Regions from separate parts of the Clostridium hominis genome, predicted to be linked through region 3. Evidence: riboswitches for the same ligand, from Rfam matches in the RefSeq annotation. Region 3 holds a riboswitch; each other region holds the start of a gene.

Region 1 (10,884 bases), on a different contig from region 3:
CTCCTTCTTTGGCTTCAATAGCTTGGTGAAGACCATCTGAGTATCTTCTACCTTCCATAAGTCTTCCTGTAAACTCATCTATAATAACTATTTGGTCATCTTTAACCATATAGTCTTTATCTAGTTTCATTGTGTAATTAGCTTTAAGTGCTTGAGTTACATAGTGTTGTAATTCTAAGTTTTTAGCATCTGCATAGTTTTCTAAATTAAAGCATTTTTCAGCTTTAACAACACCTTCATCAGTTAATAAAACTGCATTTGCTTTTTCATCTATAGTAAAGTCTTGCTCTTTAACTAATGTTTTAACGAAATAGTCTGCAACACTATAGAATCTAGTTGACTTATCTCCCATACCTGAAATTATAAGCGGTGTTCTAGCTTCGTCTATTAAAATAGAGTCAACTTCGTCTACTATTGCAAAGTTTAATTCTCTTTGAACCATTTCTTCTTTGTAGATTACCATATTATCTCTTAAGTAATCAAAACCATACTCGTTATTAGTACCGTATGTGATATCACAGTTATAAGCTGCTCTTCTTTCATCGTTAGTTATTCCATGTACTATAACTCCAGTTGTTAATCCTAAGAAGTTATATAAATGCCCCATCTCTTCCATTTGCGTTTTAGCAAGATAGTCATTTACTGTAATAACGTGAACACCCTTTCCTGTTAATCCATTAAGGTATGCTGGTAGTGTGGCTACAAGAGTTTTACCTTCCCCAGTTTTCATTTCAGCTATTCTTCCTTGATGAAGTACCATACCACCAAGTAATTGAACTCTAAAATGCTTCATTCCTAATACTCTCCAAGAAGCTTCTCTACAAACTGCAAAAGCTTCTGGTAATATACTATCTAAAGATTCCCCTTTAGCTATTCTATCTTTAAATTCAACTGTTTTATTTTGTAACTCTTCATCTGTTAAAGCTTGCATAGATGGCTCTAAAGCTTCTATTTTATCAGCTATACCTTGAAGTTTTTTTACTTCTCTTTCACTATATGTTCCAAATAGTTTCTCTAAAAATCCCATAAGTATTTCCTTTCAATTATAAACCATTATTATATCTTAAAGTTCTTTTATAAATTATACCATTTATTATGTTAATAATTCAACAAAAATAAACTTTATGAAAAATCTAAAAGGAGTCCCTTCAAAAGGAACTCCCTTATAATTTACTCATAATCCGGCTCTAAGATACCATAATTTCCATCTTTTCTTCTATAAATTACATTAATATTATTTGTATCTGCATCTTTAAATACAAAAAAGTCGTGTTCTACTAACTCCATTTGTAATATTGCCTCATCTGCAGTCATTGGTTTTATATTAAATTTTTTAATTTTTACTATTTCGCCAGTTCTTTCTTCATCTTCTATTGCTACTTCTTCTATGTTAGAAAATTTTAAAGAACTATTATTTCTTCTTGATAGTTTAGTTCTTTGTTTTCTTATCTGTCTTTCTAATTTGTTTTCTACTAAATCTATTGACTTATACATATCATCAGTGGCTTCTTCACATCTTAGTATAACACCATTGAATGGTATTGTTACCTCGAATATCTGCCTATTCCTTTGTACACTTAGTGTAGCTCTAGCTTCTACGCCTGGATTAAAATACCTGTCTAATTTTGAAATCTTCTTCTCAATTATTTCCTTTAATGCTGGTGTCACGTTAATATTCTTACCTATTACTGTTACTCTCATAAGGTCAACCCCTCTCTATTCGTTGTGGTTATGTCTTTTAAGATTTCAAATTCTTTTATTTATATATATTCTACTATTTAAAGTTTTATGAAACAAGCCTCATTATATTTGAATTTTCTGAATATTCTTTCTATAGTTTTGATTTACTTAACTTATCTTTAATTATTATAAGTTTACATAAAAAAGCCACTAATTTCTAAGAAATTAGTGGCTTTTTTGCAAAAGTTAGCTGACCTGGATTTTGACCCCACACTCGCCTACTGGAGCTTTTGCTACCCAGAATTACCCTCTCACTACTCACACTCTCAACATAACTGTTGGTAGGACTTACTTCTATACCGCACCATGCTCATTAAAACTTTGTCTAACTTACGTGGATCGTTTCGCCTGCGACTGGCATCGACTTGCATCCACAGACCTAACTTTTACATTAATATTATATATGGCTTTTGGCAATTGTCAATATAGTAATTTCTTCTATATCACAATTTTTTAATATTTTTTTACATTCTAATAGTGTTGCCCCAGTTGTAACTACGTCATCTACAAGCAAAATTCTTTTATTTTCAATATTATTTTCTTTTATTTTAAAAGCACCTTTAATATTTTTATATCTTTCTTCTTTTGATAGACTTTTTTGTTCTCTAGTATCTTTAATTTTAATAAGCGAATCATTAACTGGAATATCTAATGATTTACTTAGATTTTTGGCAATTACTTCACATTGATTAAACCCCCTCTGTTTAACAGAGGATTTACTCATAGGAACATAGCATATTTCATCAAATTCTATATTATTTTCATATATTAAATTTAATAACAATTCAGAAATAACATTTCCAGCAGTAAAGTTTTTATCATATTTAAATGCTAATATTAACTCTTTTAATATGCCTCCATAATATCCATATGATAATATATCATCCTGATTTTCTACTCTCTTAATTTTACTTTTACAATATGGGCATATTCCTATAAAATCTTCAGAATTACAAATTATGCATCTATTGGATGGTGGATAAATAATATCAAGAATAGTTGATACAATGTTCCTTATTTCTTTAATAATTTTCTTTCCCATAAGCTTTGATTAAATCCTCTTGTTATATTTTTAGATTTATCCATATCATCTGATATCTCTTTCGATACCAAGAGTATCTCAGGTAAAAACTCATTACTAACTCTAAGAGCGCCACATAGATAAATTATCTCTTTATAGCTGAAAGATTCATTATCCGAAAATAACATAACTATATTTAAATCATCTATAAAATTAATATAATTACCTATACTATTAGTAACTATAAAAACAGAGTCATTATACCCTTCTAATATATCTTCCACAAATCCAAAGTTCTGTTCTTTTGCGTATTTAACCACCCTTATATCATCATTCTTTAAAGTGTTATAATAATTATTGTAAATCTTATTTAACATATATTCAGATGGAACAATAATTAAAGCTCTTTTTTTATTCTTCTTAAACCATTTAAGATATTCATATAAAGCTAGTGGTATATCATTTTCTAATCTTATTCTAGTTAAAACAAACCTTGGCTCTACGATTGGCACATTATCAACTAAATAAACTAATTCCATTTTACTCCCTATTGGAAACACATACTCTGAAGAATATATAATTATCTTACTAGATCTCCAATAAACATCTTCTACAGCTTCTCTAAGTCTATTTTTCGATATAGATGAAAATATACTTATATCATCAAATATAACAAGGTCGAAATCATCATATACTTCTTCTAATAAATCTATAGTTATAAACTTTATATCGTCTCCTATATGATTCTTCTTCTGTTCATCTATTAAAATATTATAGTATTCTCTCTTTCTCTTTTTTATTTGCTCCTTATCGGTACAACCCCATACATATAATATCTTACCATTATTATATAAAACTCTATTTATTAAATTTGAAAATACAATAGATGTATTAAAAGGTCTAGTTTTAACAGTAAGTACTTTAGTTTTCTTATCATACCAATTATTTATTTTCTTAAATGCACTGTTAAGCTCTTTATAATTCATCTTTATAACCTCTCTAAATTCTAATCCCTAACTATCTTTTCATCTGCTGTAATATCTATAATTCTTTCCTTTAATGAAGAATATCTTTCTACATTATTAGTGTTAGTTACCATATATTTAAGAGCCTTTTGACTTCCAACAACTACTACTAATTCTTTGGCTCTTGTTATCCCAGTATATAGTATATTCCTATTCATCAAAAATGCTGACCCCATAAAAACTGGAGTTATTACAACTTTAAATTCACTTCCTTGACTTTTATGTACAGTTATTGCATATGCAAGCTCTAATTCATCTAAAAATGCAAATTCATAAACAACTCTTCGCTCATCATCAAATATTACTGTTAAAGTACTCTTATCTTCGTTTATAGACTCAATAAAGCCCATGTCACCGTTAAATACTCCAACACCTTCTTCATCACCAATACCACTAATTCTAGTCCATTTAAGAGAGTAGTTATTTTTTATTTGCATAACTTTATCTCCCTCTCTAAAAATCATTTCCCTAACATTCTTTTCTTTCTTATGATTTGATGGAGGATTAAGTATTTTTTGAAGCTCATTATTTAAATTCTCTACTCCTAATACACCTTTTCTTGTTGGCGATAAAATTTGTATATCCTTTACCTTATTCCATTTAGAATTAAAATTAGGTAATCTCCTATTTATTAAATCAATTATGGTTTTTAAAATATCATCTATATTTTCTCTTGAGTCAAAGAAAAAATCACCATCTTTTTTATTTAGGTATGGTAATTCACCACTATTAATTTTATGAGCATTAACAATGATCATACTTTCCTTACCCTGTCTAAATATTTCATTTAGTCTTACTACATTTATAAAATTACTATTTATCAAATCTCTCAAAACATTACCCGGACCTACTGAAGGTAGCTGGTCAACATCTCCAACTATTATCACTCTAGTTCCTAATCTAATAGCCTTTAAAAGACTATTCATAAGCATGATATCTATCATAGATGCCTCATCTATGATAATTACATCACCTTCTAAAGGTTCTCCTTCTCCCTTACCAAAAAATGAGTTTTCATCATCACTTACGCCCATTTCTAAAAGTCTATGAATAGTTTTTGCTTCTCTACCAGTAGATTCACTCATTCTCTTTGCTGCTCTTCCAGTTGGAGCTGCTAAAAGAACCTTCATGCCACTGTTTTCATATATCTCAATTATACACTTTATAATTGTTGTTTTCCCTGTTCCTGGTCCACCAGTTATTATTTCTATACCATTATTAAATGCACCTATAATAGCTTCTTTTTGAGCTTGCGCAAATTTTATATTATATCTTTTTTCAAAAGATTCTATTTCAAACAAAACATCAGTATTAATAGTCTGGAAGTTCTCTATGCTTAAAGTTATTATCTTATTAGTTACTCCTAACTCACAGTAATAATAAGGTAGAGTATACACTGCATCTATTTCCTTAATCTTTTCTACCTTTAACTTTCCTTCTAATACACTATTGTATATATTTTCTACTACAAGTTCTTCCTCAACCATAAGAACCTTCTTACATTCATCTATAAGCATATCCTGTGGCATATATGTATTTCCTAATGCTGAGAAATTATTAAGAACATATCTAATTCCGCTTTGTATTCTAAAAGGTGATATTATTTCAATCCCTAAACTTCTAGCAATTCTGTCTGCTGTTAAAAAACCTATTCCTGATATTTCATCATTTAATATGTATGGATTCTTTGAAACTATATCTATTGAATCTGGTCCAAACTTTTTATAAATTTTTAGACATTGATTTATAGTCATCCCATGTTTTTGGAAAAACATTATTATATCTTTTAAATCTTTACTCTCTAAGTAAGAATCATATATTATACTAAATTTCTTTTCACCTATACCATCAACTTCTTTTAATCTCTCAATATTGTTATCCAGAATCTCTAAAGTCTTATCCCCAAACTTATTTACTATTTTCTTTGCAGTTACCGGTCCAATACCATGAATTATACCAGTTGATAAATACCTTTCAATCTCTTTTGCCGATGACGGTAATAACTCATGATACTCCTCTACATTAAATTGTCGACCAAACTGCTTATGATTAATCCATGACCCCTTAAAATTTATCTGCTGTCCCTCTTTAATAAGAGGCATTATTCCAACAACAGTAATTAATTCTTTATTGGCTGTTACCTTACTTACTATATATCCCGTATCTTCACTTTTAAATATAATAGCCTCAACTAATCCTTCTAGCACTTCCATTTTATTGTTCACACCTTTAAATCTTATCTTCTATATTATATAATTATATCATATTATATAAATTTAACTCATATTGCTTTAAATTTGAGTTATGTAGGAGGTATTTTTATGTTAATTAAAAATTGTAAATTAATTTACCTAGACAAAATAGAAGAAGGTTCTGTTTTGATAGAAGATGGTAAAATTAAAGAAATAAATCCTAGTTCTATAGCTAATGATAACGTTATAGATGGTAAAGGATTATATTTAAGCCCTGGATTCATAGATGTTCATATACATGGAGCTGGTGGTGTTGATACTATGGATGGAACATACGATGTTATAAATACAATAGCTAAAACTATTGCTAAACATGGTACTACTTCATTTACTCCAACTACTATGACTGTAGATAAAAAAGACATAAGAAAGGCTATGTCTGCAATTAAAGAAGCTAAAATAAAAGGTACAGATGGAGCTAACGTTTTAGGAGCCCACCTAGAAGGTCCATTTATAAGCCCTAAAGCAATAGGTGCTCAAAACCCAAACTACTTAATAGATCCAACAATTGAAAACTTTAACGAAATGGTTGGTGAAGACGAAGATGCAGTAGTTTCTATAACAATGGCACCAGAAGTAGAAGGAGCTAAAGAACTAGCTACCTATCTTTCTGATAAAGGTATAGTTTGCTCAATGGGACATACTAAAGCTAATTATGAAGAAGCTATGGACGGTATAAAGTGTGGATTCTGCCACTCAACTCACCTTTTCAATGCTATGACTCCATTTACTCATAGAGAACCTGGTGTTGTAGGGGCAATATTTGATTCAGAAATAACTACTGAAACTATATCTGATGGTATTCATATTTCTTATCCATCATTAAGAACTGCTTATAAGCAAAAAGGAACTGATAAGGTACTTTTAGTTACTGATGCAATGATGGCATGCGGAATGCAAGATGGCATGTATTCTTTAGGTGGTCAAGATGTAGAAGTTAAAAATGGTGCTGCTAGATTATTAAGTGGTTCACTTGCTGGATCAGTTCTTACTTTGGATAAAGCTATTAGAAATGTTTATAACAACTCTAATTACCCACTTAACGAAATAGTTAAAATGGCTTCATATAACGGAGCTAAACATTGCAAAGTAGAAGATAGAAAAGGCTTAATAAAAGAAGGCTTTGATGCTGACCTAGTTATTTTTGATGAAGATATAAACGTAAAAATGACTATTGTTAACGGAAACGTGGTATATAACACACTTTAATAAAAAGGAACTCACAGCAATTCCTGTGAGTTCCTTTTTTTATTATAAGTATTTCTTTATATCTTCAACTTTATTTAATCTTTCCCATGGAAGATCTAAGTCATTTCTACCGAAGTGCCCATAAGCTGCTGTTTGCTTGTAAATAGGATTTCTTAACTCTAAATCTCTTATTATTGCACCTGGCCTTAAATCAAATGATTTTTCTACTATTTTCACTATTTCTTCTTCTGAAAGTTTTCCTGTTCCAAAAGTTTCAACTTCAATTGATACTGGTTTAGCAACTCCAATAGCATAAGCTAATTGAATTTCTAATTTATCTGCAACTCCAGCTGCTACTAAGTTTTTAGCTACCCATCTAGCTGCATATGCTGCTGATCTATCAACCTTTGTTGGATCTTTTCCTGAGAAAGCTCCTCCTCCATGTCTACCGTATCCACCGTAAGTATCAACTATTATTTTTCTACCAGTTAATCCACTATCCCCTTGTGGGCCACCAACAACAAATCTTCCTGTTGGATTTATATAATACTTAGTATTTTCGTCTAAAAGCTCTGCAGGAACTACTGCTTTAATTACGTGTTCCATTAAGTCTTCCCTTATTTGTTCTTGGCTAACTTCTGGTCCATGTTGAGTTGATATTACTATTGTATCTATTCTTATAACTTTGTTATCATCATATTCTACTGTTACTTGAGTTTTTCCATCTGGTCTCAAATATGGTAATGTGCCATTTTTTCTTACTTCACTAAGTCTTCTAGATAATCTATGAGCCATTGCTATTGGTAATGGCATAAACTCTTGTGTTTCATTTGTTGCAAAACCAAACATCATTCCTTGGTCTCCTGCACCAACTGCTTCAACTGCATCTTTATCACCAGCTTTTGATTCTAATGCTTCATCAACTCCCATAGCTATATCTGATGATTGCTCATCGATAGATGTTAATACAGCACATGTATCACAGTCGAACCCAAATTTAGCTCTATCATAACCTATTTCTCTTATAGTTTCTCTAACCACCTTAGGGATATCCACATAACATGATGTTGATATTTCTCCCATTACCATAACCATTCCTGTAGTTACAGCTGTTTCACAAGCTACTCTAGCCATAGGATCCTTAGCTAGTATACTATCTAATATTCCATCTGATATTTGGTCACAGATTTTATCTGGATGACCTTCTGTTACTGATTCTGATGTAAATAATCTTCTCATTATATATCTCCTCTCTTAATTAAGATGATATTAATTCTAAAGATAAAAAAGTCTCTTCTTAAGATAAAGAAGAGACGTAATATTCAACCATGTCTTTCTTATCTTGCAAAATTAATTGCAGGAATTGGCACCACGTATACAATTAATAATTAAAAGTTAAAAATTAATAATTAAGTTAATTTAATTATTATTTATTAACTATCAACTGCTAATTGGTAACAGGTTGCCGGGTTTCACAGGGCCCTCTCCCTCTACCTCTCTTGATAAGAACTAATATCAAATTTTATTTACTTTTTATTTACTGTAATATATATTAACAATTATTAAAACTAATGTCAATAAATTTAAATTCTAATATATTCTCAACTTTTTATAATACATATTACTTATTTTAAGTCAAAATAAAAAAGCATAGATAAACTATGCTTTTAATGGTGGGGGAGGACGGATTCGAACCATCGAAACGAAACGTAACAGATTTACAGTCTGCCCCCTTTGGCCACTCGGGAACTCCCCCATTTTAATGGAGCTGGTGATCGGAGTCGAACCAACAACCTGCTGATTACAAGTCAGCTGCTCTGCCATTGAGCCACACCAGCGTATTTGGTGGAAACAACAGGGATCGAACCTGTGACCCTCTGCTTGTAAGGCAGATGCTCTCCCAGCTGAGCTATGCTTCCACGTTATTATTTATTTTTCAAAAAATTAAATGGTGGGGGAGGACGGATTCGAACCATCGAAACGAAACGTAACAGATTTACAGTCTGCCCCCTTTGGCCACTCGGGAACTCCCCCATTTAATGGAGCTGGTGATCGGAGTCGAACCAACAACCTGCTGATTACAAGTCAGCTGCTCTGCCATTGAGCCACACCAGCATATTTAATTAAGTTATTAATGGTGGGGGAGGACGGATTCGAACCATCGAAACGAAACGTAACAGATTTACAGTCTGCCCCCTTTGGCCACTCGGGAACTCCCCCATATCGTATTAATAACTTTCATCATTTCGTGCATCACTGCCGAACTGACAATGACTAGTATATATTCATAGCAACAATATTTCAAGCCTCATAATAGCTCATTTTCCGATTTTATTTTTAATTTGCTCTATTTTCCTTCATTTTACTTAATATTAAGCACTTATATAACTTTAATAGCCATTATAACTACACTAAGTCAATATATTGATTTAATATACCTACAAGCCTATCATAATCCTCTTCTACCAAGCGTTTTTTAATATATTCCATAGCTTCCTTCTTTGAATCTATGCTACCATTATTCAAAATAGAATTAACTTTAGCACAATCAACAACTGAAAGTTTATCTAATATTCCTTCAACTACATTTCTCTCATCTAAAGTTAAACTGTTAATTATATTATCTAAATTTAAAGTTAAAACATCAGAACTATTTCCCTGTAATATTTGCTTATCTGTTGATAAAGAAGTTTCTTCCACATCCCCTTCTGTAATCTCAGTTGTCTCATCTTCCAAACTACTTATATCTTTATTTTTAATATTTGGTTCATATAAAACTACTATAAATATAGTTACTACTATAACTAAAAGTGACATAGTTCTCATTATTATCTTCCATTTCATTTAATATCACCACCTTATTAAAAATATTTTCCATTTTTTCTTTTTTTATACTTATTATATTCTTAGTTTTTCTCTCATATATATTATTATTGAGGGGTGGTGGGTATATTTGAAAAGAAAAGTTAACTATAAATCTAACTTATCTTATTATGAAATTGCAGAATTTATAAGAAAATATGTAACATCTGAAACTATTATAGTTTGCATTGGCACAGATAAATGTATTGGTGATTGTTTAGGTCCTTTAGTAGGTACTTTTTTAGAAGAGTCATCCTTCCCTGTTCCTGTATATGGAACACTAGAATCACCTATCCATGCCTTAAACATAGATAAAAAAATTGATGAAATAAAAAAACTTCATCCACAAGCTACGATTATCGGAATTGACGCTTGTTTAGGAGATACTAATTCTATTGGCGAAATACATGTAAGAGATTATCCTATTCATCCCGGTAAAGGTGTAGGAAAGTCATTGCCTGAAGTAGGTGTATCCTCAATAATAGGAATAGTTGACTCTAGTGACAATGCTGAATTCTTTACCTCTAGAGGTATTAGACTTAGTTTAGTATTCGAAATGGCACGAGTTATTTGTCATGGACTAAACCATGCATATTACCTTAATTCTTCATATAATAAATAGCACTATAAGAAATAACTTATAGTGCCATTTATATATTTATAATTAATCTATTAGACTTATCTCTTTTCCAAAAATATCTGAATCTATTTTATCTATAAAGTTTAAAACTTGACCTGTCCCTTCTGCAACAGCTTCAACAGAATTATGAGCTATTTCAACTGTAACTCCAGTGTT
Region 2 (10,884 bases), on a different contig from region 3:
GTCTAGTTTTAAATATAATTACAGAATTAAAGGGGTACGGAGCTAAACTTATTGTTCTAAAAAACATAAAATAGCACATTAACAGTACATTTATATGTTATTTTTGTGTTTTCCATATATAACTTTTAAAGAATAATAACCTAATTGTACCTTTAAGTTGAACATCGATGTGAATATTTATGTTTAAGCCTTTCGTATATAATATAAATATAAAGAATTTTGAAAGGATGTTTTATATGAGAGGTTTATTCTTCAATTCAATGTTGTTAAGTGAATCAAAAAGCAAGTGGGCTCTATGGATTCAAATATATAATCTTTTTCACTAATTTTAATTGAATAATATTTTTTTGACATAATAAAGGGCTATTCAACTGAGTAGCCCTTATTTTAATATTAATTTTTCTCCAAATTCATTGCTAAAGTAAAATATTTTATAGCTTCTCTAGGCTCTCCTATATTATAATATAGCTCTGCCATTTCAGTATATCTTTTATATGTATCTTCATCATTAGCAGACTTTAAAAAGTAATCAGTAGAAATATTCATATATGTTTCTGCCTGCCTATATAATCCTTGTCTTTGTAAAATCATACCTTTTAAATAATATGCTCTCTCAATTAAACTTGTATCCTCGGAGCAAATAGACAGATTTAAGGCTTTATCTATCATTTCATCTGCTATTTCATATTCCTTATAAGTATAGAAAGTTTCAACACAATCTATTAAAACATCTATGTATTCATTACTTTCACCTTCACAGGATATTTTCATTGCATCTAATGTCTCTTGTTTCCCATTTTCAGCATTTCCAACTTGATAATAATATCTACCTATCCTTGACTTAATCTTAGATAAATAACTTCTATCACTTTCTAAGTATTCATAAGAAAGTTTAATATATTTCTCTGTATTAATGCTATATGATAATATACTAAGACATGCAAAAATATGATAAATAAGCCCCTTTAAAATTATGTCTTCTATGTATTCTATCTTATTAATAATATTTCCAACTAACGAATAAGATTTTTCTATTTCACCAATTTCCATATAACAAATACCTTGATTAAAAGATGCACGTATATAGTCATCACTATCTGAAAGATTATCTTCTTTTAACATTTCAAGTATTTTATCATAATAATTTATAGCCTCATAATATTCTTTTATTGTCATAAAAAATGTAGCCATATCCTTATAATAAATCAGTGTATTTTCTCTTATTTCATTTTTTATATATATTTCATAGTATTGAGATATTATTAATTGCATAAATTCTAAGTTATTATTATTTTTAAATAGTAAAAATAATTTATGTATAATTATAAAAGCTAAGTCATAATACTCATACTTCACCGAATAATCAAGTATATATTTAATTAAATCATATAATTCTTCTTTAGGTAAGTTACCTTTATCAATTACTTTTATATTTTCTTCTATTTGTCCCCTTATATCTTGAACTAAGTAGTCATAATTTACTTTTAACTTTTCTGCAATGTATCTCAGTGTATTTTCATCAGCTTTAATCTTTCCATTTTCAATACAACTCATTTTAGAAATTGATATTTTATCTCCACATAACTCTTTTAAAGTTATGCCTTCGTATATTCTTGCTCTTCTTATCTTGTCTCCTGTTGATAATATTTCCATTGCTACCCCCAGTAAATTAATTATTCAAAACGCCTAGCTCTTTCAATATATTTACACCTTGATCTAAATATTTAGCTGCTTCACTATCTTTTTTCCAATCAATATAGAATTTCCCTATCATAATAGCAACTTGTGCAGCCTTCTTTGACAATCCATTTGCTTTAGCTAAATTGAATGTATCTATAAGTATATTTTCCGCCTCTTTATACATCTCTTTTATAGTATATACCCTGTACCATAAAAGATTATATTCAATAACATTTTCAATAACATTTTCATCTATTACACGATTAATTTCCTTAAGAGTAATTTCACATTTTTCCATATTCTTAAGCTTTATATAGTTTTCGCATATATTAAATAATGTCTCAACTACTCTTTGATCTCTATTTCTCATTCTTAACTCTTTAGCTCTTTCTAAATGCTTAAATGATTCTTCAAAGTTTTCAAATTCATAAAACAATTTACCTAAATTATTTTCAATGTGCGCTATATGATTACCTTTATTAAGTTCTCTATATACCTCCAATGCTTTCTTAGAATACTTTATAGCATTTGATAAATCACCATTTTCGCTATATTTTTCTGATATACCAAGAAGTGTTTTGGCATATCCCTCCTCATCATATACCTGCTCAAATTTTTCTTTTGCAAGGAATGAATAATTCATAGCTTTTGATATGTTATCTATTTTAAAATATGCTTCTGCCATTTGATAATATATCTCTCCTAGCAATAAATCATTTCCTATTTCATTATCTAAATAAACTTTTTCAGCTTGTCTTAAATAACTAGTTGCAGAATGATATGCCTTTAACTTTAGAGTAATCTTCCCTAAATTAAGGAATGTATTAGTTACTTCCTCATATTTATTATTTTTTATAAATATAACATTTGCCGAAAGATATATTTGTTGAGCTAGAGCTAACTCTCCATTTTTCATAGCCACATTAGCTCTAATATATAAATTCTTTGCTTTTCTATATTCTAATCCAAATTTTTCAGCATAATATAACGCATTTTCAATGTATTTTTCTGCACTTACAAAATCTCCACTTAATACATATGATTCTGCAGTTCCTTCATAAAAAACACAAATTTTCTCTGCTTGACTTTCTTCTGACTCCATAAGATACTCAACAGAAGTTTGAAGATTCTCTGCTAAATACTCTAATAAATCCATAGATGGATTGGACCTTCCTGACTCTACTAAACTTATTTGACCTGGAGTAATTCTATTTGCCGCCAAATCTTTTAGCGTCATATTTAATTCTTTTCTTTTCCTTTTTATCTTTTCTCCTAATGAAAGAATCTCCATATTCTACTCTTCCCTCTTCTTTTTACAATTTATTGTAATTTTCAAAAAAATCTTTAATTATTTTTAATTATATCATAATTTTATTCAAAAAAGTATATATTTTATTCCACTTATAAGAAAACTGTTATGAAAAATATTCATAACAGTTTTTATACTATTTTATATAATGTAATACATTATCATATGCATCCCCTACCATACAACACATTTTCTTTCCAGTTCTTCTTACAGCTCTTTGAGTCTTTCTATCAAGCTGTGGTAAAATAACAATAGCAGCAGCTGCTCCTACTACAATTCCGGTTGCAAATCTCTTAAACATATTAATACACCTCTCTTAATAACTTTATTAATATTATTATGTGTATTTTTTGTTATTCTAAACGTGTTAAAATTTATTTACTTAAAGCTTCCTTTGCAAGCATATCTGCCATATCATTGTACTTATCACCACTATGCCCTTTAATTTTTTTAAATTTTATATCAATAAAATTCATTTTTTCTTGCATAAACTTATTATAATCTTGAGTTATTCTATTATTTCTCTTCCATGTACCTATCGCCCAAGATTCAACGCCTTGATAATCATAAGCTATAGTAACTTCTTTGTAACCTTTATCTAAAGCAAATTCTACAGCTTTTTGTGCTCCAAGTACTTCTCCCGAAACATTTCTAAGTGCAATAGCCTCCTCATCAAAGCCTTTACCATTATCTTTGTGTATAACCTCTCCATCCTCTACTGCAACTAGTCCAAATGAATAATTTCCTTTTTCTATCATAAAGCTTCCATCTACATATATACATAATCCTTCATTGCAATTCTCATCTTTTTTAACTGTGCTTACAGATTTTACTTCTGCATTCAATGCAATAAAATCTATAGCTTCTTTTTCTGAAGTAAAACTTTTGTAGATAGCACCTTTAAACCCTATAACTTCCTTTTTACATTCATCCCAAGAATTAAAAATTTTAGGCGCTCCTGATTTTCCTCTATAAACCGCGTAATATTTCAAACTTTATCTTCCTTTCATTACTAAACAGATAAAACTTCTTCAACAAACTCATATAAAGTTTCAACATTTTGAGCTGCTGTAAAGTTTGTTATATATTCTATTAAATTTTTTATTACTAATATTATATCATTTTTACCTTGCCAATTTTCTAAAATTATATGCAAGGGAACATCTTTTACAATTCTATTTAAAGCAAAAAATGCAACTGCTAATTCATCTATTTTACCTATAAACGGTATCTTATCTGGAATTATATCTGTAGGTACAACTATATAAGCTATAGATCCAGATATTATTAACTTCGTCTTAAGTGATACTCTATTATCCTTTAACAATCTTGTTAATAAAGCTGCTATATCAGGTATTACAAAAATATAATCAGAATACTTCTTAACTTTTTCAGGAAGCTTTTCTGATAATTTTTCTCTTCCAACTGTATATATATCTTCAGTCTTACCTCTTTCCTCAGCTTCTCTTAATTCCTCTTCATTTTCCTCTTCCTTGAATAGCTTAACTTCCTTTTTAAGCTCTCCCCCTAAGGAAATAGAAACATTATTAACTCCAACAACTAACTTATCATCTAATAATCTTAAGTCATTTATCGCAAAATCTATATAAGGAACATCCTTTAATATATATTTATATTGAATATTAACCTTACCTTCATTATAAGTTATTCCTTTATCAGCAAAAGACTTTAATACATACTTTAATGCTATTTTTCTAAAGAATGATGCTATTCCTATATTTAACACCTTAAATTTGCATATTTCCCCTTGAATCATATCATTATCTGCTGAATTAACTCTTAATCCGCATTCAAAATCAATAGATAATCCTTTTTTAAAATTACCTTTTATAAGTATACAATCAGATATTTCTATACTATTTACAGTTAATCCTTCAACTGATACGAAATCATTTAATATGCTTAAAAGGTCTTCTCCTGTTAATCCAACAGCTACATTTGTTATATTCATTATTTTAGCCCTCTCCCCTAAATTCAATCTATTTTTCAAACAATTAAAATCTTACTTTAAAGTATACTTCATTTACTTCTATTTTTAAAGCTTGTCTTTATTCTTTGATAAAGTTGTACATAAGTTTAAAAATGTAACTCCCTAAAAAAATAAAAAAGGTCTTTAGCCTAGAAAATATTTTCTAATCTTCTAAAGACCTTTTTGTATTAATTTTCATATCTCATTCTATTTATATAACAAGAATCACTTTCCATTATAAGGTACTACATGCGCTCTCTTAAACCCTCTTTTGTGCATATCTACCATTACATCAATAGCTTCATTGTAATCTTTATAATATCCAATACATACTCTCCAAGCTCTTTGCTGTGTCTCTTTTGGCTCAGTAACTGGAGTAAGTAATAACACCTTATCTACAATTGCCAAACATGCTTTTGCCACCATACGCCCATAACTTTTGCTATCAAATTTCTCCTCTACCTCAGCATTACTTAAGTACTCTCCATAAACTATAACTGACATAATAGAAACGTTATCATATTTTTTGCTCTCATCTTTCAACACTCCTTTTTCATCTGTTCCTAAATCACATAGTATTTCTTCACTTATAAGCTTTGCTAGCCTCTTATTATCATAGTTATCTTTACTATAAAACACCTGAACTCCTTTTGTACTTGTATCTATATGAGAATTCATATGAAAACTTACAAAAAACCTTCCATTATTTTTATCAGCTATGCTTAAACGTTCTTCTAAGGATAAATAAGTATCATCTTCCCTAGTCAGTATTACTTTTTCGCCATTTCTCTCTAAGTGTTTTTTAGCTTCTAATACTGCTTCTAATACTATATCTGATTCTTTTCTACCAAGCGTTCTTCCAATAATACCTGTGTCATTTCCACCATGACTTGCATCTAAAATCCAAACAGCCATGTTGTCATATCTCCTTTGAAACAATGCTATATATTTAATATATTAACTCTAAGATGCCTTTGTGATTAATTAATAGTTAAATTAATAATAAATGAATAAAGCCAGCAAAACTGCCGGCTTCAAATAATATTCTTAAAACTTCTTCTTAAGTTTTAAATGTAATTTTTATTTCTAACTATTAATTATTCCTTGATTAAAATACTGGAACAACTGCACCTTTATATTTTTCATTTATAAAATCTCTTACTTTATCAGAAGTAAGTGCTTCTGTCAAATCTTTTATTTTTTGAGTATCCTCAGTACCTTCTTTAACAGCTAATACATTTCTTCTTTCCTTTAATGCATCCTTATCCTTATCTTCTGCATAAAATGCATTTCCATTTACATCTAATCCTGCTTCTAAAGCATAGTTTCCATTTATTACAGCTATATCTACTTCTTCTAACACTCTTGGTAAACTTGCTGCTGTTAGCTCACTAAATTGTAAATTCTTAGGATTAGATGTTATATCAGTAATCTTTAATATATCTCCCTCTGCTAACTCTATAAGGCCTGCAGCTTCTAGAACTTTCAAAGCTCTTGTTTCATTACTAGAATCATCTGGAACAGCTACTGTTGCACCGTCTTCAATCTCTTCTACAGACTTATATTTATTAGAAAACACCCCCATTGGCTCTAAATGAATTTCTGCAGTATAAGTAAGATGTGTTCCTTTTTCTTCATTAAATGTATTTAAATATGCAATATGTTGAAAATAATTTGCATCAAGATCTCCTTCTTCAACAGATGTATTAGGTAATACATAGTCATCAAATTCAACTATTTCAACTGTATACCCTTTTCCTTCTAGCTCTTCTACAGCTTGTTCAACAATCTCTTTATGCGGAACTGGAGATACTCCAATCCTTATAGTTTTATCATCACTTGATGATGAATTGCTTCCCCCACAACCTATAAGTGATACTGCTAATGCCCCTGTTAATACTAATGATAAAATTGATTTTCTTTTCATATTTAATTGCCCCCTTATTTTTTTAGTTTTACTTATTTCTAATTTAATTTTTTATATAAATAATTTCCTAAGCTTTGCAAGCTTTGAACTATTATTATCAAAATAATTACTGTTGTTACCATATAGTCTGTTCGGAATCCCTGATATCCGTATGTTATTGCAACCTTTCCAAGTCCACCTGCTCCAACACTTCCAGCCATTGCTGAATATCCAATAACGCTAATAATTGTTAGCGTTAGCCCTGAAATAATACTTGGAACAGCCTCCTTAAGCATTACTTTAAATATAATTTGACCATCTGATGCTCCAAAAGATTTAGCTGCCTCAATTACTCCTGGATCTACTTCCTTTAATGAAGATTCAATTATTCTTGCTACAAACGGTGCTGCTGCTATCGTTAAAGGAACTATCGCAGCTGTATTACCTATAGACTTCCCTACTATAGCTCTTGTCAACGGTATTATAAAAACTATTAAAATAATAAAAGGAAAGCTTCTTAGCACATTAATTATAGCATCAAGAATTTTATACACTATTCTGTTAGGCTTTAATCCACTTGGTGAAGTAACAGTTGCTATTATTCCAAAAACAAATCCTAGAATAGTTGCAAATAATGTTGAGAAAAACACCATATATACTGTGGCTCCTAATTCTTTTATTATTATATTTATCATTTTCGCATCCATACTATAGCACCTCCAATATAATATCTTTATTTGATAAATAACTCATAACAGCTTCTCTATCTTTATTATCAATATTTATAGTTAATGTTCCCAATACTTCATCTCTAAACTTTTCAAGTTTCCCTCCAACTATTGAGAAATCTATATTAAGTTCTCTTGCCATCTTTGTTATAAGCGCATTTTCTGAAGATTTACTTGGAAAGAATAATTTTATATTTACACCTTCATGAGATAATGTATCATCATCCTCATCTCCTAAGAACTTCTTTAATGAAACTCCTGGTCTTAAGAATATTTCCTCTGATTTACCTTCAGCCACTAATACCCCACCATCAATCAGAGCTACCTTTTGACATATTTGCTTAATAACCTCCATTTGATGTGTAACAACCACGATGGTAATACCTAATTTCTTATTAATATCACTTAAAAGAGATAAGATATCTTTAGTAGTTTTAGGATCTAATGCTGATGTTGCTTCATCACATAAAAGAATCTTAGGTTCTAAAGCTAATGCTCTTGCTATTGCAACCCTTTGCTTTTGCCCACCACTTAACTCATTCGGCTTATTCTTAGCTTTGTCCGTAAGTCCAACAAGTTCTAGTAGCTCGTCCACTCTATTTTTTATAAAATCCTTTTTATATCCCCAAACTTCTAAAGGTAATGAAATATTTTCAAATACTGTTTTTCTCTTAAGAAGGTTAAAGCCTTGAAATATCATTCCTAAATCTTTTCTAAACTCTCGTTTTTCCTTCTCTTTAAGACATTTAACCTCTCTCCCCATTACAATTACTGAACCTTCATTATAATCTTCTAATCCGTTTATGCATCTTAACAAAGTAGATTTTCCAGCTCCACTATGACCTATAAGACCATAAATTTCACCTTCATTAATACTTAAAGTTATTCCCTTAAGAACTTTTACTTCTCCAAAACTTTTTTCTATATCCCTTATTTTTATCATTAATTTTCACCCCTTTTTTATAATCAAACTCCTTCTCTTATGGTCGAATGAGTATACTCTGTGTAACTTCAAGTATCCAAATTAAAAATTTAGATTTTCACTTATGAAACTCCTTTTACTAAATCACAGATTTAAATAAATATAGTCTTCTAAAAAATAAAAAAAAGCACTTGAGAATAAACTCAAGTGCGAAACAAATCACTATTAATTTACCCTCTCATCTATCAGCTCTAAAGCTGCTGGAATTAGCACCACGAATACAGTTAAGAATTAAGAGTTAAAAACTAAGAGTTAATGCTGAAATTTCCTAGAAATTTCTTAGCTTAAATTGTATAAAACTCTCTTACAAGTTTCATCAATAACTCTTAACTTTTCTCTATTAACTATTAACTAGTAACAGGTTGCTGGGTTTCACAGGGCCAGTCCCTCCACCACTCTTGATAAGAAAAAATATTAAGTTTTAATTTAGTTGATGTTATAAATATATACTTTATTTTCCTTTATGTCAATATTTTTCTATAAATTTTAATAATATTTTTTAAAACTCTATAATTTCTTCTTCGATATCTATTATTTCCGCTTCGCAATTTTCTTCTATAAACGTGATTATATCTTCCTTTGATGCATGTAGCACATCCTTAGAGCTTGCTACTTGTGATATTCCAATTTCTATAATTTTATGGGTATCTTGTTCTCCAATTTCTCCCACTGATACATTGTATTTATTTCTTAATCTCTTACTTATACTTAAAAGTATCATTCTCTTCTCCTTTAATGAATGTACCCAAGATGCTCTCAACTTAATTTTCAACACTAAAACCTTCAAATTATCACCTCATAATTATTTTTCTACTACCTTCAGTTTTCCCTTTTGAAATATGCATATAACCTTTTCTCTAATTAATATTCTAAATTTTATAGTGTATTCTTTTCTAACAGTATATCCTCAACCCTAACAGATAAAATTAAAAAAGCGAGAAGTTTTTAGTTTCCCGCTTTTTATCTATGTATAATTAATATGACTTTTAAAATATCATATGTATTAATATTCTTTTTTTATGCATAATCCAATTGCTCCTGGACCAGTATGTACTCCCATAGCTGAACCTATAGTTTCAAAGGAAATTTCACTAATATTATGTTTATTTTTAATTTCTTCAAAAAAAGCTCTCGCTTCTTCTAATGCTGCCCCATTTAATACCCAAACTCTACATTTTCCACCTTCTAAATAAGAATTAAGTATCTCCTTTAGCTTTGATATAGATTTTTTTCTACCTCTTACTTTGCAAAAAGGATAAAGATGTCCTTCATCATCTGATGATATAATCGGTTTTAAATGCAGCATCTCTCCAACAGTTCCTGCTACTCTACCTATCCTTCCGCCTTTTTTCAAAAATTCTAATGTATTAAAGGTAACATATCCACTTATACTTTTCTTTATATTAGGCAGCTTGTCTATTATTTCTTCAAAAGACGCCTTTTCTTTTATAAGCTTAGATACTTCTAAAGCAATAGCGCCAACTGGGAAACCTAAAGTTTTTGTATCAAAAAAATAATACATTAACTCTGGATGCTCTTCACAAAGAAGCTGTATACTATTAAAAGTTCCTGATAAGTTGCTTGATACACTAACTACTACAACATGAGTATATCCTTCGTCTTTTAATTTCCGGATAATATTCTCAGTGTATTGTAAATCTGGTAGCGAAGTGGTTGGTATAATTCCATTAGATAAATCTTCATATACTTGTTCTTCGCTTATTGTCACTTTATCTAAGTATTCTCTATCACTATAGATTATTCTAAATGGTAGTACTTGTATGTTATTCTCTTTAATAGTCTCCTGACTTAAGTCACATCCACTATCAGTTATTACTGCTATCTTTTGCAAATTACTTCCCCCTAGTTAAAACGATATCATAAATATATCATACAAAATTTGAATTAACCATATTAATTTTTTTACAATTCCTATTCTTATCTGCTTTTTTTGTGAATTCTATCCATATAAAAACTTATTATAAGTGTTAATGCATAATCAAATACTAAGAACACTAAGTTTGCTATTATTAAAAATAAAACAAAAGTAATCATCTTTGTATCACTGCTTATAAATCTCGAAAGAATTTCTTCAACACCTTTTATCACATTTATCCCCAATACATTTTGAAAAAGAATAAATCCTATTATAAATGCTATATTAAAAAAGCCTATTTTATATAATACTTCTAACTTACTCCTACTTCTTTCTGAGAAAAACTTAATAATACCATATATTCCAAAAAAAACAGCATAAAGTATACTTATATTGATTGGTACAATAAATAA
Region 3 (10,884 bases):
AATAACATATATGATGCTGATGAAGTTATAGATGGAAGACATCTATATGTTTATCCAGGTCTTATAAATACTCATCACCATTTATATCAAACCTTTACAAGAAACTTACCACAAGTACAGAAAATGGAGTTATTTCCTTGGCTATGTACTTTATATGAGATATGGAAAGGGATAGATAGTGAAGTTATATATTATAGCTCCTTAGTTGGGATGGGAGAATTTTTAAAAGGTGGTTGTACAACATGCTTTGATCATCATTATGTATTTCCACAAAGTGCTGAAGATACATTAATAGATACTCAATTTGATGCTGCAAGTTTATTAGGAATAAGAATGCACGCATCTAGAGGAAGTATGTCATTAAGTAAAAAGGATGGAGGATTACCTCCAGACTCTGTTGTGCAAAGCATTGATAAGATCTTATATGATTCTGAAAGAGTGGTAAAAAAATATAACGATAATAGTGAGTATTCCATGAGAAGAGTAGCATTAGCTCCTTGTTCTCCATTTAGTGTTACAGCAGAGCTTATGAAAGAATCAGCAAAATTAGCGAGAAAATTAGGGGTAAGGCTTCATACTCATTTAGCTGAAACAAAAGATGAAGAAAGATTTACTTTAGAAAAGGTTAATATGAGACCATTAAAGTATATGGAAAGCTTAGGTTGGATAGGCGAAGATGTATGGTTTGCGCATGGTATACACTTTAATGATGAAGAATTAAATCTATTATCTAAAACAAGAACTGGTATAGCTCATTGTCCTATATCCAATATGAAGCTTTCATCAGGTATAGCAAGAATACCTGATATGATTAAATTAGATATTCCAGTGGGTTTAGCTGTAGATGGAAGTGCTAGTAATGATGGTTCTAATCTTTTAGAGGAACTAAGGGTATGTTATTTATTGCATAGATTACAAGCAAGTAATAATGCACCAACTGCGTATGACATATTAAAATTAGCTACAAAAGGTGGAGCAAAGGTTTTAGGAAGGGATGATATTGGGGAAATATCAATAGGAAAAGCCGCAGATTTATTTATGATAAATAAAAATAGGATAGAGCTTGTTGGAACTGGATATGATCCAAAATCAATTTTAGGAACTGTTGGATTTAAAAACTCTGTGGATTACACAATAGCTAATGGTAAAATTGTTGTAAAGGATGGAAAATTAGTAAGTTTAGATGAAGAAAATTTATCTTATGATGCTAACAAATATATAGAAAAGTTAATTAATAAGATTTAATATATAAAAATTTAATGAAAGTAATTAAACCACTCAATAATCTTATTAATGAGTGGTTATTTTTAGTCAATTTAACAGTTTAAATATTGCTTGACATTACAAATTATTGTAATATAATAGAAAAGTTGTATGAAACTTTGTAAATAAAAAGAAAATAAGTAAGATTAGTTTAATATATAAAGTAGGGTGTAGAGAGAATGGTATTAAAACAAAGTTCGAAAAATAGATACTTAGCAGAAAAAGAAAATAAACTTTTTATCTGTATAGTTATAGTTACGGTGATAATATTAAGTATATTAATCGGCACTATTACGATTAATAAAAATAATGACTTCACTTATCTAGAATCAACATTAACCTTTATTAAAACATTTAATATTATATTATCATTATTAGCCTTTATTAGCTGTGTAATATCATATAATAGGTTAAAGAAAGATAATATATTTATTATATCATTAATGTATTTGGCATTAGCTATAGGAATATTATTAGGACAAATAGATTATCTTACTTTTTATTATGAAGAAATAAAACTTTCAAATTATATAGTAGTATCAACATCCTTGTTGAGAATGTTTTTACTTATTATTACTATTTCGCCTAAATCTAAAGCGAGATCAGTAATTGTAAATAATAAAAAGTCATCAATTATATTTGTTTTATTATATACTTTATTACTTGGGATTATAGAACATAAATATAATAGTTCTATAATATACAATAGTAATAACTTTTTCATAATTTATAATATGTTCTTAACTGTAGTATATAGCGTGGTTTCAGTAAAGTTATTTATTTCAGGACTAAAGGAAAAAGAGTATTTATATGTTGTTTTAAGTTCAAGTATATTTATGCTTGCCTTAAAAGCTATGTATGCAATATATGGAATAACAACACCATCATTTTACGTAAAACTAATGTCTGTTGCTATAACATATATATGTTTTTGTATTATAATTGTAGGAAGCTTTATAGAATTATATTTATATATTAGTAAAAATAAAGTGTTAAATAATAATTTAAGTGTCTTTTACAATTTAACAGATAATAATAAGCATACCTGTATGTTTATATGCACTGATGAAGGCAAAGTTTTATATACAAATAAAAAAGTAAGAGAGTTTTATTTTGGAACCTATGATGTACCTAATAATTATTTTGATGCTATATTAAAAACTAGAATGTATGAGAGTGGTAAAAGAGATGAGATACTTAAGGCATTAAATGAAACTGGAGTTTGGAGAGGAATTATAAAAATTGAAGAAGAAAATAAAACTATTGATTGTACAGCACAATTAATTAGTGAATTTAGAGATAGTAAAGAAATTGCTGTATCTTATATGGATATTTCAGAGGAAATAAAAACCGAGTTAGAGTTAGAAAAACTTAAAATTTATGATAAAGAAAAAAGTGAATTTATAGCAAATATGTCTCATGAGTTAAAAACTCCTTTAAATATTTTTTATTCAACTGTCCAATTATTAGATAAAGCGGCTGATAATGAATGTTCAAGTTTCAAATCAATTTATAAAAAGTATAATATGAGTTTACATACAAATTGCAAAAGAATGTTAAGACTAATAAATAATATAATGGATGTGTCTAAAATAGATATGGGCATTTTGGAAGCTAATTTTGGAAATTATGATATAGTGTTTTTGGTAGAAGAAGTTACGTTATCAGTTGTTAATTATGCTTTGTCAAAATCTATAAATGTGCAATTCGATACTAATATAGAAGAACATATAATTAAATGTGACCCTTCAATGATTGAAAGAGCAATACTTAACTTACTATCTAATGCGATAAAGTTTTCTGAAGAAAATAAAAATATATACGTTAATGTAGTGGTAGAAAGTAAAGTCGTTAAAATTGAAGTGATCGATGAAGGAATAGGGATAGATGATAATAGTAAGGAGTTTATATTTGATAGATTTGTTCAAGTCGATAAATCATTTAATCGTATGAATGAAGGTAGTGGGATTGGCCTTAGTATAGTTAAAGCCATGGTTAACCTTCATGGTGGACAAGTTTTGGTAGATAGTAAGGAGAATGAAGGTAGCATATTTACAATATTATTACCAAATAAGATTATACATAATTCCGAGATGAAATTATATGATAATGATACATATAATACTGAAGTAGAGTTGTCTGATATTTATGAAATATTGAATACATAAAAAATAATAAGTTTTGGAGCTATTACGTAAAAGTAACGGCTCCTTTATTTATATAAAATAGCTTCATCAAAAGTAGAAAATATTTTATGTACCATAAGTTTCTAAAGAGAATTAATATTAATTAAAATAGTATAAATAGTGGAATTATAAGCAATATTTATTTACAATAAATATATGAAGAAGAGTTTAGATTAACTAATGATATAAAGGAGAAAATTATGAATAAAGTTTGCATACTAGGAAGTATGAATATGGACTTAGTTATAGGGGTAAATAATACACCTAGAGTTGGTGAGACAATTTTAGCTAATTCTCTTGAAAAGATACCTGGAGGAAAAGGGGCAAATCAAGCAGTTGCCGCTAAAAGATGTGGAGCAGAAGTTTACATGATTTCAAAGATAGGAAATGATGAAAATGGTGTAATTCTTAAAGATAAGTTAATAGAAGATAATATAAATGTTGACTATGTATTTGAAGATGATGTCGAATCTACAGGTATGGCTTTCATAACTGTTAATAAAGAAGGGGATAATTCAATTATAGTTGTGTCAGGCTCAAATAAGAAACTTACAGAAAAAGAAATTAACATTGCAGAGGAAGCAATTAAAAAAAGTAATATAATAATAGCTCAACTTGAAACATCAGAGGAGATGACATTAAAAGCATTTGTAAAGGCTAAAGATTTTGGAAAGATAACTATATTAAATCCTGCCCCAGCTAAAAAGATAGATAAGGAACTTTTAAAATATATTGATATAATAATTCCAAATGAAACAGAAGCTGAGGTATTGACAGGAGTTAAGATTAATACAGTAGAAGATGCTCAAAAAGCATCAGAGGTATTTTTAGAGAGTGGAATAAAATATGCAATTATAACTTTAGGGGCTAAAGGGGCTGTAGTTATAGGTAAAGATTTCACAGAACTAGTTCCAGCTTTTAAGGTAGAGGCTATAGATACTACAGCAGCTGGAGATAGTTTTATTGGAGGATTTAGCTCTAAATTAGATATTAAAAATATAAGCAAGGAAACTTTAATAAATGCAGTAGTATTTGGAAATAAAGTTTCATCAATAGCTGTTCAAAGAAAAGGTGCACAACCATCTATTCCATACTTAGAAGAGGTTTTGAAATTTTATAAAGACTAAAATAAATGTTAATTATCATAGTTTTACATTAAAAACGCTATATATCAATGAAGTTGATGTATAGCATTTTTATTCCCTAATATTTAATGGATTAGTGTATATAAATAGTTTAGATAACTAATAACACTTTATGTTAATAACTTAATAGTATATAATTATATATTATTAATCAGTATAATATAAGGAAAAGGTGTGGAGTTATGAACTATAAAGAAGTATTAGCAAATGCAAGAACTTGTATAGGAGAGTATTGCAAAGCATGCAATGAATGTAATGGTAAGGTGTGTAAAAATCAAATGCCGGGACCAGGTGCTAAAGGCATTGGAGATACAGCCATAAGAAATTATGATAAGTGGAAAGAAATTCGTGTTAATATGGATACTTTAACAGAAAATAAAAAGATTGATACAACATTAGAAATATTTGGACAAACCTTTAAATATCCTTTTTTTGCAGGACCAGTAGGTGCAGTTAATTTACATTATGGTGATAAGTATAATGATATGACTTATAATAACATTTTAGTTTCAGCTTGTGCTAAAGAAGGAATCTTAGCTTTTACTGGAGATGGAGTAAATTCTGATGTAATGAAAGCTGCTACAGCGGCAATAAAAAATGTAGATGGTATGGGAATACCAACAGTGAAACCTTGGAATATAGATACTATAAAAGAGAAAATGGATTTAGTAAAAGACTCTAGAGCTATTGCTGTAGCTATGGATATTGATGCAGCAGGTCTTCCATTCTTAAAGAACATGAATCCTCCTGCAGGTGCAAAGTCAGTAGAAGAGCTTAAAGAGATAATAAAACTTTCATCTGTCCCATTTATAGTAAAGGGAATAATGACAGTAAAAGGTGCTTTAAAGGCTAAAGAAGCAGGAGCTTCCGCTATTGTTGTATCTAATCATGGAGGAAGAGTACTAGATGGATGTGCTGCTACTGCAGAAGTATTAGCTGATATAGTTGATGCAGTTGGTGATTCAATGAAAATATTTGTGGATGGCGGTATACGTTCAGGAGTAGATGTTTTTAAAGCTTTAGCTTTAGGTGCTGATGGAGTACTTATTTGTAGAACTTTTGTAACTGCTCTTTATGGTGGAGAAGAAGAAGGTGTTAAAACATATATAAACAAATTAGCAGCTGAACTTGAGGATACAATGTCAATGTGTGGAGCCTATTCTCTTGGGGATATTTCTAGAGATATGATTAGATTATAATAAAAATTAAATATTACTATTATAAAGCAAGGTGGACAAAGAATAAGTCCACCTTGCTTTATAATTCTAAATTAGATAGTAAGCATTATTTATTTGAAAATATAAAATTGTGATAATAAAAGTTACAAAAGTAGCATAGTATTTTATAGGGGAAAATATTATGATAACTGCATATGGTTACATAGTAAAACAAATGATTAAAAATAGGGCTCATAAGAAGATAAAAAGGTACTATAAATTTATATAGGAGGTATTATGGAACTAATTTGCTCAATTGGCCCTACTGTAAGAGATATAGAAGATATTAAAAGATTTGCACAAGCTGGTATGACAATACCACGTTTTAATTTTTCACATATTGATTATGAAAAGTTTGAAACCTTAATTAAGGAAATACATATTGAGTATCCTAATATGAAAATTTTACAAGACTTGCAAGGTAATAAACTTAGGATTTCTAAGCTTTTTACTGGTGAATATAAAGTAAATATAAAAGAAGAAGTAATATTTTGTCTTGAAAAAGATTTTAAGAAATTCTATGAAAAGAATAGATACAAAAATATAAGAATAATTCCCATAATGTATTATGGTTCGTTAGATGATTTTAAAAATGTTAAAGAATTATTTATGAAGGATGCTACTATGAAATTTAAAATAATAGAGAAAAACTCACTGTATATCAAAGCTGTGACAATTAAAGGTGGCATTTTAAGAGCAGAAAAAGGTGTTAATGCACCAGAATTAATTAGGGATAATTTGCATTTAACAGAGAAAGATAAATTTGATATTGAAATTGGAGTCAAGAATAATATAGATTATATATGTTTATCATATGTTACTAAAGCTGATGACATAATAGAATTAAAGAAATACATTAAAATTTTAGTTAGAGTCTATAATAGTAGAACCCCTAAAATATGGGCTAAAATAGAATGTAAAGAAGGTATAGAAAATTTTGAAGATATCTTAAAAGTAAGTGACGGAATAATGCTTGGAAGAGGGGATTTGAAGGCAGAGATTCCTATAGAAGAGATTCCTTATGAAGAAGGGAAAATTATAAATAGAATGAAAAAGAGCAAGAAAAAGCTAATTGTAGCTACATATATTTTAGAGTCTATGAGGCGTCAAGATACTCCTACTATTTCAGAAGCAAATGATATATATAAATATATTAAAAATAGTGTGGATGGTCTTATGTTATCAACGGAAGTTGCAGTTTCTAGAGAACCTATAACAGTAATAAAATGCTTAAATAGTTTCTATAATAAATACTGCAATTAAAATAATACATTTTCTAGCCAGATAAAAGTCAGATAATATCTGGCTTTTATATTTATAATTCATAATTTCCAATATGACAAAATTGTAATATAAATGTAATAGATATCGATATAGAATCTTAAGTATTTTATAGTATAGTATACTCATAAGAAAATATAAAAAAGGATGATATAAATGGTAAAAAGAACATCATTGAAATTTATAAAATTTACACTTGTATTCAGCTTAATTATTATTACAGCATTTATTGGTATCGGATGTGGTGTATACGAAAAAGTTACGCAAGATATGTCTATAGATGAAGAAATTAATGAAATAAAGTCAAGAGATAATTATGTACAAGCTTCTGAGATAGATAAAACTTTTTTAGAAGCAATAGTTGCAATAGAAGATCATAGATATTATAAACATGGGGCTGTAGATTTTATATCTATAGGTAGAGCTTTATTAACTAATTTGAAAGCAGGTAAAATTGTTGAAGGTGGTAGTACAATAACTCAACAATTAGCTAAAAATTTATTTTTAACCCCAGAGCAAACTATAAAAAGAAAAGTAGAAGAAATATTTTTATCTTATGATTTAGAGAAAAAATATACAAAAGATGAGATTTTAGAATTATATGTAAATGTGATTTATTATGGTGATGGATTTACAGGTATAAAAGAAGCTTGTAATGGATATTTTGGAAAAGAACCAAATGAAATTACATATGATGAAGCAACATTACTAGCGGGCTTACCCCAAGCACCAAGTATTTATGGTTTAAGCAATAATTATGAAAAAGCTGTAGATAGACAAGAGGAAGTAATTGATGCCCTTGAAAGTTTTGCAATTTCAAATTAATAAAAGGTTTTAAATTAATATAATAATTATAATGAATAAGTCTTATTAATCATAAGGCTTATTTTATTATGAAAATAACTTTATTAATTTAGATTATATTAAAAAGGTGATATAATTAAAATATGGTAAATAAAATTAATATAGTATAAAGTAATGGAGGAAAGTATGAAAAAAGTTATAGATGCGAAAGGAAAAGCTTGCCCTATGCCTGTTATAATGGCAAAGAAAGAAATAGATTTAGGAACTAAGTTTTTTTCAGTTCAAGTAGACAATGGTATAGCTGTAGAGAACTTAAAAAAACTTGCCAACAGTCAAGGATTTGAAACTAAAATTGAAGAAAATGAAGGAATTTACACAGTACATTTTTCTAATGGTTGTGAAGAATGTCAAGAAGTTTTAAATAAAATACAAGGGAAAAAGCCTTTAGGTGATTGGTGTATTTTTATTGGCAAAGATATTATAGGAGCTGGTGCAGAAGAGCTTGGAAAGTCTTTAATGAAAATGTTTTTCTATACATTATCTGAAGATGAGGACTTACCTAAAGCTATTTTGTTTATGAATGATGGGGTAAAGGTACCAACATTAAACGAGCAGGCTATTGAGCATTTAAATGCTTTAGTTGCAAAAGGTGTTAATGTATTAGTTTGTGGAGCATGTTTAAATTATTATCATCTTGAAGGAGAACTTAAAGTTGGAACTGTAAGCAATATGTATGATATTGTCGGAGTTATGAAATCCACTTCTAAAGTTATCACATTATAGAGAATTAACTATATATTATTAACTAAATAAAATAATAGTGCTTTATTTAGAATTCCAAAAGCAAAGTGAAAAGTATTTGGAAAAAATTATTAAAATATATTGACAATGTAAAAATTTTGATTTAATATTAATTCAATAAATAAAGGAATTACAACTAAATATTGTTAATCTTATCAAGAGCGGTGGAGGGACTGGCCCTATGAAACCCGGCAACCTGTTACTAGTTAATAGTTAGTAGAGAAAAGTTAAGAGTTATGGATAAAACTCATAAGATAGTTTTATGCATTTCAAGTTAAGAAATTTCAAGAAAATTTCAGTAGCAACTCTTAATTCTTAATTCTTAATTTTTAACTGTATACGTGGTGCTAATTCCTGTAGCTTTTTAGCTAGTAGATAAGAGGGTGAATTATGTAGTGTTTATTAGCGCTAGAGATTTATTCTCTAGTGCTTTATTTTTTTATTTAAAAGTAAAGAGGGGGCAAAAAAATGGCAGAACTAAGTAATAGATTAGATTGGTTCTCTGAATCAACGATAAGAAAAATGACAAGAATAGCAGATCAATATGGAGCAATAAATCTATCACAAGGATTTCCAGACTTTGATCCGCCAAAAGATATCTTAAATAGTTTAAAAGAGGTAGCTGAAAAAGGACCTCATCAATATGAGATAACTTGGGGCTCAAAAATATTTAGAGAAAAGCTAGCAGAAAAACAAAAAAAGTTCATGAGGATAGAAATTAATCCAGAAGAAAATATAGTTGTTACATGTGGAAGTACAGAAGCTATGATGGTTTCAATGATGGCGGTATGCAATCCTGGAGATAAAGTCATTGTATTTTCACCATTTTATGAAAACTATGTTGCAGATACAATTCTCTCAGGGGCAGAGCCTGTATATGTAGCATTAAAACCACCTAGTTTTGGATTTGATAAAGAAGAATTAAGAAGAGCATTTGAGCAAAATCCTAAAGCTTTAATACTATGTAATCCATCAAATCCTGTAGGAAAGGTTTTTACGAGAGATGAATTGTTATATATTGCAAGTTTAGCCGAAGAGTTTGATACCTTTGTAATTACTGATGAGGTTTATGAACATATAGTATTTCCTCCTAATGAGCATATATACTTTGCTTCATTACCTGGAATGTTTGATAGAACTATATCATGTAGCTCATTATCTAAAACCTATTCTATTACCGGATGGAGATTAGGATATGTACTAGGTAATAAAAAAATAATAGATAACTGTAAAAAGGTTCATGACTTTTTAACAGTTGGGGCTGCGGCTCCATTACAAAAGGCAGTAATACCTGGATTAGAGTTTGGTGATGATTACTATGAAGATTTAATAAATAAGTATGATAAGAAAAGAGATTTATTTTTAAATGGATTAGACAAAATAGGGCTTAAATATTTCAAGCCAGAAGGTGCTTATTATGTGTTAGTAGATATAAGCGAGTTTGGTGCGAAAGATGATATAAGCTTTTGTGAGTATCTTACAAGGGATATTGGAGTAGCAGCAGTTCCAGGCTCAAGTTTCTTTAAAGAAGATGTAAATAACTATATAAGGTTACATTTTGCAAAGAAAGATGAAACATTAAAAGAAGCATTAAAGAGACTTGAAAGATTAAAAGTATCAAAATAAATTCTAACTTTATAAAAATAAATAGATAAGATTTAGAACCAAAATCGAAATAGTAAATATAAAAAAATATTAATATAAAAACTTGGGGGTATAAAAATGAAAAGAAATAAAAGATTAGTAGCAATAACACTTGCAGCAACTTTATCACTAGGAGTAGTAGGATGTGCTAGTAAAGGAGGAGAATCTCTAGAAACAGATACTAAAAATATTACTGTTGGGGTATGTCCTGGACCTTACGGAGATATGGTTAAAGAATGTATAGCTCCTTATTTAGAGGCAAATGGGTATGAGGTTGAAGTAAAGGAGTTTAGTGATTATATTCAACCAGATAAAGCTTTAAATAATAGAGAGATTGATACAAACTTAATGCAACATACTGTTTACTTAGAAAAATTTAGTGCAGATAACAATCTAGATATATCAGCTGTTATTTCAGTTCCAACAGCAGGAATGGGTATATTCTCAAATAATCTTAACTCTTTAAGTGAATTAGGCGAAGGTGGTAAGGTTGCTATACCAAATGATCCATCAAATTTAGCAAGAGCATTAACCTTATTGGAA

Evidence for each region. Region 3 has a riboswitch for S-adenosylmethionine ahead of H8S20_RS17870 (pyridoxal phosphate-dependent aminotransferase). Riboswitches for the same ligand answer to the same signal wherever they lie in the genome.
Region 1: another riboswitch for S-adenosylmethionine. It lies ahead of metK (methionine adenosyltransferase); the one in region 3 lies ahead of H8S20_RS17870 (pyridoxal phosphate-dependent aminotransferase).
Region 2: another riboswitch for S-adenosylmethionine. It lies ahead of H8S20_RS14505 (methionine ABC transporter ATP-binding protein); the one in region 3 lies ahead of H8S20_RS17870 (pyridoxal phosphate-dependent aminotransferase).

What each region holds. Positions count from the first base shown of each region.
Region 1 covers NZ_JACOOO010000035.1:25,959-36,842, forward strand. Annotated here, with positions in the region: gene secA (preprotein translocase subunit SecA) at 1-1,027, opposite strand, end outside; gene hpf (ribosome hibernation-promoting factor, HPF/YfiA family) at 1,171-1,701, opposite strand; gene H8S20_RS14850 (ComF family protein) at 2,138-2,782, opposite strand; gene H8S20_RS14855 (hypothetical protein) at 2,755-3,747, opposite strand; gene recD2 (SF1B family DNA helicase RecD2) at 3,768-5,999, opposite strand; gene nagA (N-acetylglucosamine-6-phosphate deacetylase) at 6,108-7,247, shown strand; gene metK (methionine adenosyltransferase) at 7,290-8,465, opposite strand; SAM riboswitch class I at 8,561-8,735, opposite strand; tRNA gene H8S20_RS14875 (tRNA-Tyr) at 8,898-8,982, opposite strand; tRNA gene H8S20_RS14880 (tRNA-Thr) at 8,990-9,064, opposite strand; tRNA gene H8S20_RS14885 (tRNA-Val) at 9,070-9,145, opposite strand; tRNA gene H8S20_RS14890 (tRNA-Tyr) at 9,176-9,260, opposite strand; tRNA gene H8S20_RS14895 (tRNA-Thr) at 9,267-9,341, opposite strand; tRNA gene H8S20_RS14900 (tRNA-Tyr) at 9,362-9,446, opposite strand; gene H8S20_RS14905 (hypothetical protein) at 9,633-10,070, opposite strand; gene yyaC (spore protease YyaC) at 10,180-10,710, shown strand; gene H8S20_RS14915 (rod shape-determining protein) at 10,753-10,884, opposite strand, start outside.
Region 2 covers NZ_JACOOO010000033.1:65,274-76,157, forward strand. Annotated here, with positions in the region: gene H8S20_RS14460 (helix-turn-helix domain-containing protein) at 1-74, shown strand, start outside; gene H8S20_RS14465 (helix-turn-helix domain-containing protein) at 394-1,653, opposite strand; gene H8S20_RS14470 (helix-turn-helix domain-containing protein) at 1,670-2,971, opposite strand; gene H8S20_RS14475 (YtxH domain-containing protein) at 3,126-3,290, opposite strand; gene H8S20_RS14480 (ribonuclease H1 domain-containing protein) at 3,364-3,981, opposite strand; gene H8S20_RS14485 (YkvA family protein) at 4,002-4,961, opposite strand; gene H8S20_RS14490 (N-acetylmuramoyl-L-alanine amidase family protein) at 5,205-5,894, opposite strand; gene H8S20_RS14495 (MetQ/NlpA family ABC transporter substrate-binding protein) at 6,088-6,906, opposite strand; gene H8S20_RS14500 (methionine ABC transporter permease) at 6,945-7,580, opposite strand; gene H8S20_RS14505 (methionine ABC transporter ATP-binding protein) at 7,594-8,556, opposite strand; SAM riboswitch class I at 8,771-9,003, opposite strand; gene H8S20_RS14510 (DUF503 domain-containing protein) at 9,095-9,382, opposite strand; gene H8S20_RS14515 (DegV family protein) at 9,599-10,447, opposite strand; gene H8S20_RS14520 (DUF2232 domain-containing protein) at 10,534-10,884, opposite strand, start outside.
Region 3 covers NZ_JACOOO010000042.1:97,336-108,219, forward strand. Annotated here, with positions in the region: gene H8S20_RS17835 (8-oxoguanine deaminase) at 1-1,245, shown strand, start outside; gene H8S20_RS17840 (sensor histidine kinase) at 1,443-3,431, shown strand; gene rbsK (ribokinase) at 3,650-4,576, shown strand; gene H8S20_RS17850 (alpha-hydroxy-acid oxidizing protein) at 4,777-5,793, shown strand; gene H8S20_RS17855 (pyruvate kinase) at 6,049-7,074, shown strand; gene H8S20_RS17860 (biosynthetic peptidoglycan transglycosylase) at 7,249-7,917, shown strand; gene yedF (sulfurtransferase-like selenium metabolism protein YedF) at 8,083-8,679, shown strand; SAM riboswitch class I at 8,847-9,079, shown strand; gene H8S20_RS17870 (pyridoxal phosphate-dependent aminotransferase) at 9,166-10,323, shown strand; gene H8S20_RS17875 (MetQ/NlpA family ABC transporter substrate-binding protein) at 10,420-10,884, shown strand, end outside.